One region of the Acidovorax sp. DMC1 genome, then DNA from elsewhere that is predicted to be linked to it. Evidence: predicted binding sites of a transcription regulator. Region 1 holds the regulator's gene; each other region holds the start of a gene.

What was found. Region 1 encodes sigma-54, which starts transcription at its own class of promoters, with help from an activator protein. Its sites were predicted from a motif close to TGGCANGNAANCTGCTTT; they were not measured.
Region 2: the regulator sigma-54 is predicted to act here: its motif matches at 1,957-1,974, upstream of ACT531_RS18435 (BMP family protein).
Region 3: the regulator sigma-54 is predicted to act here: its motif matches at 1,577-1,594, upstream of ACT531_RS20780 (CmpA/NrtA family ABC transporter substrate-binding protein).

Annotation. Positions count from the first base shown of each region.
Region 1 covers NZ_JBQUYO010000008.1:20,593-23,835, reverse strand. Annotated here, with positions in the region: gene ACT531_RS16305 (THUMP domain-containing class I SAM-dependent RNA methyltransferase) at 1-453, opposite strand, end outside; gene ACT531_RS16300 (acyl-CoA thioesterase) at 450-929, opposite strand; gene ACT531_RS16295 (RNA polymerase factor sigma-54) at 1,010-2,608, opposite strand; gene lptB (LPS export ABC transporter ATP-binding protein) at 2,608-3,243, opposite strand, start outside.
Region 2 covers NZ_JBQUYO010000009.1:190,198-193,440, reverse strand. Annotated here, with positions in the region: gene ACT531_RS18445 (threo-3-hydroxy-L-aspartate ammonia-lyase) at 37-1,011, shown strand; gene upp (uracil phosphoribosyltransferase) at 1,095-1,724, shown strand; gene ACT531_RS18435 (BMP family protein) at 2,024-3,034, shown strand; gene ACT531_RS18430 (5'-methylthioadenosine/S-adenosylhomocysteine nucleosidase) at 3,207-3,243, shown strand, end outside.
Region 3 covers NZ_JBQUYO010000013.1:4,111-7,353, forward strand. Annotated here, with positions in the region: gene ACT531_RS20770 (branched-chain amino acid ABC transporter substrate-binding protein) at 1-368, opposite strand, end outside; gene ACT531_RS20775 (ANTAR domain-containing response regulator) at 625-1,251, shown strand; gene ACT531_RS20780 (CmpA/NrtA family ABC transporter substrate-binding protein) at 1,793-3,037, shown strand; gene ntrB (nitrate ABC transporter permease) at 3,101-3,243, shown strand, end outside.

The DNA of each region.
Region 1 (3,243 bases):
GTCGGTGGTCAGGTGCAGGTGGATGCGCACGTCGGGCCACTGGGTGTTCACATCGGGGCGCACGCCGCTCTTGTGGCGGAAGCGGTCGGCCACGGCGTCTTTCACCTTGAGGCCCGCGAAGTTCAGGCTCTGCAGCGGGCTGTGCTGGGCCGTCACTTCGACCTTGAAGGTCTGGCGCGTGGTGAACCAGATCTCCCAAGCCACATCGCTGGCCATGTTGTAGAGGTCGTTCTCAGACCGGTACGGGCGGTGGGCCAATTGCACCAGTACGCGCTGGGCCAGACGGCTGTGCAGGTTGAGCTGCATGGCCTGGCGCCACGAGGCGCGCAGCAGCACACCACCCCGGCCCACCAGCAGGTCTTGCCCCGTGAGACCGGTGATGCCATGCACCTCGTCGGCCAGAAAGCCCTCGACGCCCGCGGCGCAAGGGAGAAAAAGTTGGAGTTGGTTCATGTCGATGGGGAGGATACGCGCTCGGGCACTGCGGGGGAACCGGGCTCCCCCGCCCGGGCCAGCAGCTGGCGGATGGAGTCCGGGATGGGGGCGACCTTGCGGCTGGCCTTGCCGATGAAGACGATGCCGATCTTGCCGCGCGCCACCTCGCGGCCTGAGGCCTTTTCGGTCATGCAGAACACCAGGTCGAAACCGTAGCGGTTGAAGTCCGCAGGCGCCATCTCCACGCGCATGGTCTCGCCGTGGAAACCTTCGGACTTGTACTGCGCCACGATGTCGCCGACCACGATGGACAGGCCGCCCACATCGGCCTCGGGGTAGCCCAGCGACTGGAAGAAACGCACGCGTGCTTCGGACACCAGGGTGAGCAGCTGCGCGTTGTCCAGATGCCCGCCCTGGTTCACGTGGCTGATGTAGATCTGCAGCTCGGTGGCAAAGCCGAAGTACGGGGGAAGGTCAAAGACGATGCGGGCCATGGTGGGCTGCGGTAGGTAATACGGAAACAACAGAAAAGGTACGGCATCGCAGGCGCGCCGTGCGCCAGCTGCCGAGGCGGCTACAACGCCTTGCGCAAATTCGCCGGCGCGATCTTGAGCGCCTCGCGGTACTTGGCCACGGTGCGGCGCGCGCATTCGATGCCCTGCTCCTTGAGCATCTCGGCGATCTGGCTGTCGGACAGCGGCTTGGCCGGGCTCTCCGCCGACACGAACTGCTTGATCAGTGCGCGCACCGCCGTGCTCGATGCATTGCCGCCCGTTTCGGTACCCAGGCCCGAGCCAAAGAAATACTTCAGCTCGTAGGTGCCAATCGGCGTGGCCATGTACTTGGCAGTGGTGACGCGGCTGATGGTGGACTCGTGCAGGCCCAGTTCGTCGGCAATGTCGCGCAGCACCAGCGGGCGCATGGCCAGTTCACCGTGGGTGAAGAAGTTCTTTTGCCGCTCGACAATGGCGCGCGACACGCGCAGGATGGTGTCAAAGCGCTGCTGGATGTTCTTGATGAACCAGCGCGCCTCCTGCAGGCGCTGCTGCATGCCCTGGTGGCCTTCGCCGCCCTTGTGGCCGCGCAGGGCGCCTGCGTAGATGTCGTGCACGCGCAGGCGGGGCATCACGTCGGGGTTGAGCTGCACGATGAAGCTCTGCTGGCCGCTGCCATTGGCGCGACCGGCTTTGCGCACGATGACGTCGGGCACGATGATGTTGCGCTCCACGTCGGCAAACTTGCGGCCCGGGCGTGGTTCCAGGCGGGCGATGAGTGCCATGGCAGCGCGGGTACGCTCTTCTCCAGCCACGCCGCCTTCGCTGCACAGCTGCGTCAGGCGGCGGATGTCGCGGCGGGCCAGCATCTCCAGCGGCTGCTGGCAGATGCGCAGAGCGGTCTGCACGGTCTCGGGGTCGGCGTCGCTGTCTTCGTCGGCCGCCAACGCCGCGAGCTGCAGCGTCAGGCATTCGGACAGATTGCGCGCGCCCACGCCCACAGGTTCCAGGCTTTGCAGCAGGCGCTGGGCCACCGTGAAGCGGTGCACCAGCTCTTCGATCTGTTCCAGGTCGTCGGGCCCGACGAGGCTGATGGCGAGTTCTTCCAGCGGCTCTTCGAGGTAGCCGTCGTCGTTCAGCGATTCGATGAGGAAACGCAGCGCGGCCGTGTCCACTTCGGACAGGCGCAGCGACAGCGCCTGGCGGTGCAAAAAGGCCGTCAGCGATTCGTGCGAGCGGGCCAGCTCGGTGGCATCGGCCTCGTCGCCTTCCGCGTCGTTGCGGGTGCGTGCCGGGGCGTCGCCGCCCCACTCGGCATCGTTGGGCGCCATCTCGACGGTGCCGTCGCCGCTCCAGTCGGGCTCGTCCGAGCCCCCGCCGGAGATTTCAGCGTCGTTTTGGCTATCAGCGCTAGTACTGCTTGCGCTGGTAGCTCCTGAAAACATAGCATCATCGGCACTGTAGTCGTCGGCCTGTGCAGGCGTGTCGGCGGCTTCCAGGCCAAATTCCTCGCGCGGGGCTTCGTCGGCATTGCGTTCGAGGAACGGGTTTTCGTCGAGCATCTGCTCGACTTCCTGCGAGAGTTCGAGCGTGGACAACTGCAGCAGCCGGATGGACTGCTGGAGCTGGGGGGTCAATGCGAGATGCTGCGAGACGCGCAGCGACAGTCCAGGCTTCATCACATCCTGAAGTGTTCGCCGAGGTACACCCTTCGGACCTCCGCGTTGTCCACGATCTCGGACGGCGTGCCCTGCGCCAGCACGCGGCCGTCGCTGATGATGAAGGCGTGGTCGCAGATGCCCAGCGTCTCGCGCACGTTGTGATCGGTGATGAGCACCCCAATGCCGCGCGCCTTCAGGAAGCCGATGATGCGCTGGATTTCAATCACGGCGATGGGGTCGATGCCCGCAAAGGGCTCGTCCAGCAGGATGAAACGCGGCTGGGTGGCCAAGGCCCGCGCAATCTCCACACGGCGGCGCTCGCCGCCCGACAGCGCCAGAGCGGGTGAGGCCCTCAGGTGGTCCACGCGCAGCTCTTGCAGCAGGGCCGTCAGGCGCTCTTCGATGGCATCGCGCGACAGCGGCTGGCCGTCATCGGCGCGCTGCAGTTCCAGCACGGCGCGCACGTTTTCTTCGACGGTGAGCTTGCGGAAGATGGAGGCTTCTTGCGGCAGGTACGACAGCCCCAGGCGCGACCGGCGATGGATGGGCATGTGGGCCACGGACTGGCCGTCGATACGGATGTCACCCGCATCGCTGCGTACCAAGCCCACGATCATGTAGAACGAAGTGGTCTTGCCCGCGCCATTGGGGCC
Region 2 (3,243 bases), on a different contig from region 1:
CAGGGGCAGGCTGCGCCCCGCAGCGAGGACACCGCTATGACCGAGCACACCGCTCCCCTACCCACCTACGACGATGTGGCCGCTGCCGCGCACCGGCTCAAGGGCATGGCGCACCGCACGCCCGTGCTGCGCTCCAGCACTGCCGACGAGCGGCTGGGCGCCCAGCTGTTCTTCAAGTGCGAGAACCTACAGCGCACCGGCGCCTTCAAGTTCCGGGGCGCATTCAACACCCTGGCCCAGTTCACCGACGAGCAGCGCGAACGCGGCGTGCTCGCATTCTCGGCCGGTAACCACGCCCAGGCCATTGCGCTGTCGGCCCGGCTGCTGGACATGCCCGCCGCCATCGTCATGCCCGAGGATGCCCCCGCCTCCAAGATGGCCGCCACGCGCGACTACGGCGCCCAGGTCGTCACCTACAACCGCTACACCGAAGACCGCGAGGCCATCAGCCGCCGCCTGGCGCTGGAGCGCGGCATGACGCTGGTGCCCCCGTTCGACCACCCCCATGTCATCGCCGGCCAGGGCACGGCGGCCAAAGAGCTTTTTGAAGAAGTGCCCGACCTGGACTACTTGTTCGTCTGCGTCGGCGGCGGTGGCCTGTTGGCCGGCAGCCTGCTCGCCGCCGAGGCGCTCGCACCGCAATGCCGGGTGGTAGGGGTGGAGCCCGCAGCGGGCAACGACGGCCAGCAGTCGTTCAAAGCCGGGCATGTGGTGCAGATCCCCACGCCCCACACCATTGCCGACGGCGCACAAACCCAGGCGCTGGGCCAGCTCACCTTCCCCATCATCCAGCGCCTGGCCGACGACATGGTCACCGCCACCGACGAGCAACTGGTCGAGTCCCTGCGCTTTTTTGCCGAGCGTATGAAGATCGTGGTCGAGCCCACAGGCGCCCTGGCCTTCGCTGGGGCCCAGCACGGCAACGTGGACATCCATGGCGCGCGCGTCGGCATCCTCATCAGCGGCGGCAACGTCGATTTGTCGCGGCTGGCACGGTTTCTGGCAGACTAGCCCCCACTTTTTTACTCACCGCGCGGCAGAGCGCGCCGGTGCATCGGCACCGAGGCCTCTGCCCTTCTCCTTTCAGGTTCCCCATGAGCAACGTCACCGTCATCACCCACCCCCTCGTCCAGCACAAGCTCACGCTGATGCGCAAGAAAGACGCCAGCACCAACAGCTTTCGCCGCCTGCTGGGCGAGCTGTCCACACTGATGGCGTATGAAGTGACCCGCGACATGCCGCTGCAGGATGTGCAGATCGAAACCCCGCTGGAGACCATGACCGGCAAGATGATCGACGGCAAGAAGCTGGTGCTGGTCTCCATCCTGCGGGCGGGCAACGGCTTTCTGGACGGCATGCTCAACGTGGTGCCCGGCGCCCGTGTGGGCCACATCGGCCTGTACCGCGACCCGGCCACGCTGCAGCCCGTGGAGTACTACTTCAAGATGCCGTCCGAAATGGACGAGCGCGACATCATCGTGGTGGACCCGATGCTGGCCACGGGCAACTCGGCCGCAGCCTGCGTGGACCGCCTGAAAAAGCTCAACCCCCGCTCCATCAAGTTCGTCTGCCTGCTGGCCGCCCCTGAAGGCGTGGCCACGCTGCAAAAGGCCCACCCGGACGTGCCGATCTTCACCGCCGCCATCGACCGCGAGCTGAACGACCACGGCTATATCCTGCCGGGCCTGGGCGATGCGGGCGACCGCATTTTTGGCACCAAATAAGCGCACAGCGTCAGCGCCCGTGCACCAGCCACCGCAGGGCTTGCCGCCCAGCGGTGGCTTTTTTTCGTCACTGTGCCTCTCTGCGTTGCGTAGCAGCCCATTGCGGGCCCTACCCTGGTGGGGTACCGCAGGCTGATTTTCGGAAGCTCTGCACGCACGCACCATTTTTTTACCAACTGGTGGCTTTCCTCTGGCAGACTTGCCGCTGGTTTGCAGTTACACCGCCACCGACTGGCGCGCTCCTTGCTTGGTAGCAGCACACCCAACCTCCTTGTTTGCTTGTCTGAAGGAACCCCACCATGACCACTCGCCGCATCTTCACCGGACGCCTGCTCTGCACCTCCATGGCCCTCTCGGCCGCCATGGCGATGGCGCCCTCTTTGGCCTTCGCGCAGTCCAAGCTCAAGGTCGCGGCGATCTACACGGTGCCTTTTGAACAGCAATGGGTCAGCCGCATCCACAAGGCCCTGAAGGCCGCCGAAGCACGCGGCGAGATCGAATACAAGGCCAGCGAAAACGTCAGCAACGCCGACTACGAGCGCGTGATGCGCGAGTACGCCACCGGCGGCAACCAGCTCATCGTGGGCGAGGCCTTTGCGGTGGAAGCCGCCGCCCGCAAGGTGGCCAAAGACTTCCCCAAGACGTCCTTCCTGCTGGGCTCCTCCGGCAAACCGCAGGCGCCCAACTTCAGCGTGTTCGACAACTACATCCAGGAGCCCGCCTACCTCAGCGGCATGGTGGCCGGCGGCATGACCAAGACGAACAAGATTGGCATGGTCGGCGGCTTCCCCATCCCCGAGGTCAACCGCCTGATGCACGCCTTCATGGCGGGCGCCAAGGAGACCAACCCCAAGGTCGAGTTCACCATCACCTTCATCAACAGCTGGTTTGATCCCCCCAAGGCCAAGGAAGCCACCTTCGCCATGATCGACAAAGGCGCTGACGTGCTCTACGCCGAGCGCTTTGGTGTGAGCGATGCGGCCAAGGAAAAGGGCAAGCTCGCCATCGGCAACGTGATCGACACACAGCCGCAATACCCCGATACGGTGGTGGCATCGGCCATCTGGCACATGGAGCCCAGCATCGACCGCGCGCTCAAGCTGGTCAAGGAAGGCAAGTTCACCGCCGAGGACTACGGCCCGTACTCCATGATGAAGCACAAGGGCTCTGAACTCGCGCCCCTGGGCACGTTCGAGAAGAAGGTGCCTGCCGACATCGTCGCCAAGGTCAAGGCCAAGGAGGCCGACATCCTGGCCGGCAAGTTCACCGTGAAGGTGGACGACAGCCAGCCCAAATCGACGGCCAAGTAAGCACGGCGGGCGGTGGGCGCCCTGCCCGCTTGCCCTTTCTATTGCGTGAACAGGCCATCCTCACAACGCGGTGGCCTGTTTGTTGGATGCCCCCGCAATGAACCGCTGACAAGGCCCCATGACCTCACTTCCCGCCGCAAAAGCCTCGTTGGCTACCCGCTGTTCACGTCTTATGGGCGCTCTGGCACTGGCCGCCATGGTCGCAGGCT
Region 3 (3,243 bases), on a different contig from region 1:
ATGGGGGCGGTCTCGATGCTCACGCCCGAGTTGAGGTGGCCCACCACGGCCACCACTCCCGCATCCACCAGCTGCTGCGCCACAGCCTTGCCGGTGGTGGCGTCGGCCTTGTCGTCCACGGACACGACCTCCAGCGTCACGCGTTTGCCGTCCACGGTGTAGCCGGACTTGTTGAGTTCATCCACCGCCAGCTTCACGCCGTTGAGCAGATCCTGCCCCAGGGCGCCCAGCGGGCCAGAAAGGGGCTGCGCTACACCAATTTTGATGGTGTCCGGCACCTTGCCGCATCCGGTCAGGAGTGCGGCAGTCGCCACTGCGGTCAAGGCCATGCTGGCCGAGAAGCGGCGCCGGTTGATGTGCTTGTTCATGCAAAAAACTCCATTTCAGTGTGACTGTGTGTGCAGATGTATATGCGACGCCCTGCTGGGCGGGCTACCGGGTATGCCCTCCCACGGTGTCAGTATTAGCAACTTTCAGGCCCTGCAACGGGGCCCAGTACCGCGAGGCGCAGCGGGCTTGTGGCCGGGATAACCCGGAGCGCAGGGAGGCTGCAAGGGCCCGCGGAGGGTGTGCACCACCCCGGCGCACCAATTTGTGGCGTAAAAATTGCTTATCCTCGCCGGTATGAATGAGGCTTTGCGCATCGTGGTGGTGGCCCCGGATCTGGCAGTCGCCGACCCTGACGACGAACACTCCGTGGAACAGGCGGAGCGGTCGCGGGCGCTGCGCATCGGGCTGCTGGAGAACAACTTCAACCTGGTGGCCACGCTGCCCGCCGACGTGTTTCTGAGCGAGCGCATTGCCCAGCTCCAGCCCGACCTGATCATCGTGGACGCCGAGAGCGAGGCCCGCGACGCACTGGAGCATGTGGTGATGGCCACACGCGACGAACGCCGCCCCATCGTGATGTTCACCAACGATGAAGACACCTCGCACGTGAAGGACGCGGTGGCGGCCGGTGTGTCTGCCTACATCGTGGCGGGCCTGGCACCGCAGCGCATCCGCCCCATTCTGGACGTGGCCATGGCCCGCTTCCAGCACGAGCAGGCGTTGCGCGCCGAGCTGGCCGACGCCAAGACCGAGCTCAAAGACCGCAAGACCATCGACCGCGCCAAGGGCCTGTTGATGCAGCGCCAGGGTCTGACCGAACAGGCCGCCTACGAAAAGCTGCGCAAGACCGCCATGGACAAGGGCTTGAAGCTCGTGGACGTGGCCCAGCGCATGCTGGACGTGATGGATCTGCTGGGATAAAACCAGAGACCCCCCCCTGAGCGGCTGCGCCGCTTCCCCCTTCTCTCGAATGACTGCGTCATTCGGGAAGGGGGACGATGCCCTCGCACGCAAGCGAAGCGCCGCATACGCGGCTCGGCGGCCATTGCTTGGCATCCCTCGCCTGGGCCGCGCCCAATTCCAAGGCCCCTCCCAAATGGTGCGCCGCACAAAGGCAGTGCGACCACACTGATCACAACAAGAACACCCCTGCTGCAAGCCCCGCAGACGTGTAGCGCTTATCAATCAACCGCAGACAGCTATTCATTCCATAGCAACCAACGCTCCAATATGGCGCAGCGCACGCTGGCACGCGCTTTGCATTGCACAGTGCAAGACCAATGCAGGTCTGACCACTGACAGCACTGACCCAACGGCGGGCCGGTGCTGGCAAGGAGCCCCGGCCCCGTTCCAGGCTTCACCCAGGACAAAGGCGTCCCCACCCGCTCCCGGCGTTGCTTTGATGCAGCCAGGCGCGGTGTGAGGACGCCTTTTTTGTTTTTCACGCCACCAGGGATGCCCCATGACCGATCTGTTGAAAACCAGCCTCAACCGCCGCACCGTGCTGCAGGCCGCCACCGTGGGCGCTGTGGGTGTGAGCCCCGCGCTGCGCGCGCTTGTCCACGCAGCGGGCTCCGACGCCCCCGAGAAGAAGGAAGTCAAGATCGGCTTCATTCCGCTGACCGACTGCGCCAGCGTGGTCATGGCCTCGGTGCTGGGCTTTGACAAGAAATACGGCGTGACCATCGTCCCCAACAAGGAAGCCAGCTGGGCTGGCGTGCGTGACAAGCTGGTCAACGGCGAACTGGACTTTGCCCACGTGCTCTACGGCTTGGTCTACGGGGTGCACCTGGGCACCGCCGGTCCCAAGAAGGACATGGCCGTGCTGATGAACTTGAACAACAACGGCCAGGCTATCACCCTCTCCAAGGCCCTGGCCGACAAGGGCGCCGTGGATGGCCCGTCCCTGGCCAAGCTCATGGCCAGCGAGAAGCGCGAATACACGTTTGCGGGCACCTTCCCCACCGGCACCCACGCGATGTGGATGCACTACTGGCTGGCGGCTGCGGGCATCAACCCGCTGTCGGGCGCCAAGCTCATCACCGTGCCGCCGCCCCAAATGGTGGCCAACATGCGGGTGGGCAACATGGACGGCTTTTGCGTAGGCGAGCCCTGGAACCACCGCGCCATCATGGACGGCATCGGCATCACGGCCAACACCACGCAGGACATCTGGAAGGACCACCCCGAGAAAGTGCTGGGCACCACGGCCGAGTTCGTCAAGAAGTACCCCAACACCACGCGCGCCGTGATGATGGCCGTACTCGAAGCCAGCCAGTGGATCGATGCCAGCCTCTCCAACAAGATGAAGATGGCCGAGACCGTGGCCGGCAAGGCGTACGTGAACACGGGCGTGGACGCCATCAACCAGCGCATCCTGGGCCGCTACCAGAACGGCCTGGGCAAGACCTGGGACGACCCCAACCACATGAAGTTCTTCAACGACGGCGCGGTGAACTTCCCCTACCTGTCGGACGGCATGTGGTTCCTGACCCAGCACAAGCGCTGGGGCCTGCTCAAGAGCCACCCCGACTACCTGGCCGTGGCCAAGGAGGTCAATCAGGTCGATCTGTACAAGTCGGTGGCCAGCGCCATGAAGATCAGCGTGCCCAAGGATGTGCTGCGCACCAGCAAACTCATCGACGGCGTGGTGTGGGACGGCAAGGACCCCGCCAAGTACGCCGACGGCTTCAAGATCAAGGCCTGACGGCAACCCTGCCCCAGCGCCCGCCCGGCCACCCCGCAAGCAAGCCCTGCACAGGAGAAAACCATGGTCAGTGCCGTCTTTCACTCCCCGTTGGATGCAGCCCCCGTGGCCGCACAGAATGCTATGAATACTGTAGCTGCAAGCGCATCATCCACTAGCGCAAGAAGCCAAAAGGCTGCGATATCTGCCCCCAAGGCACCTGCAAC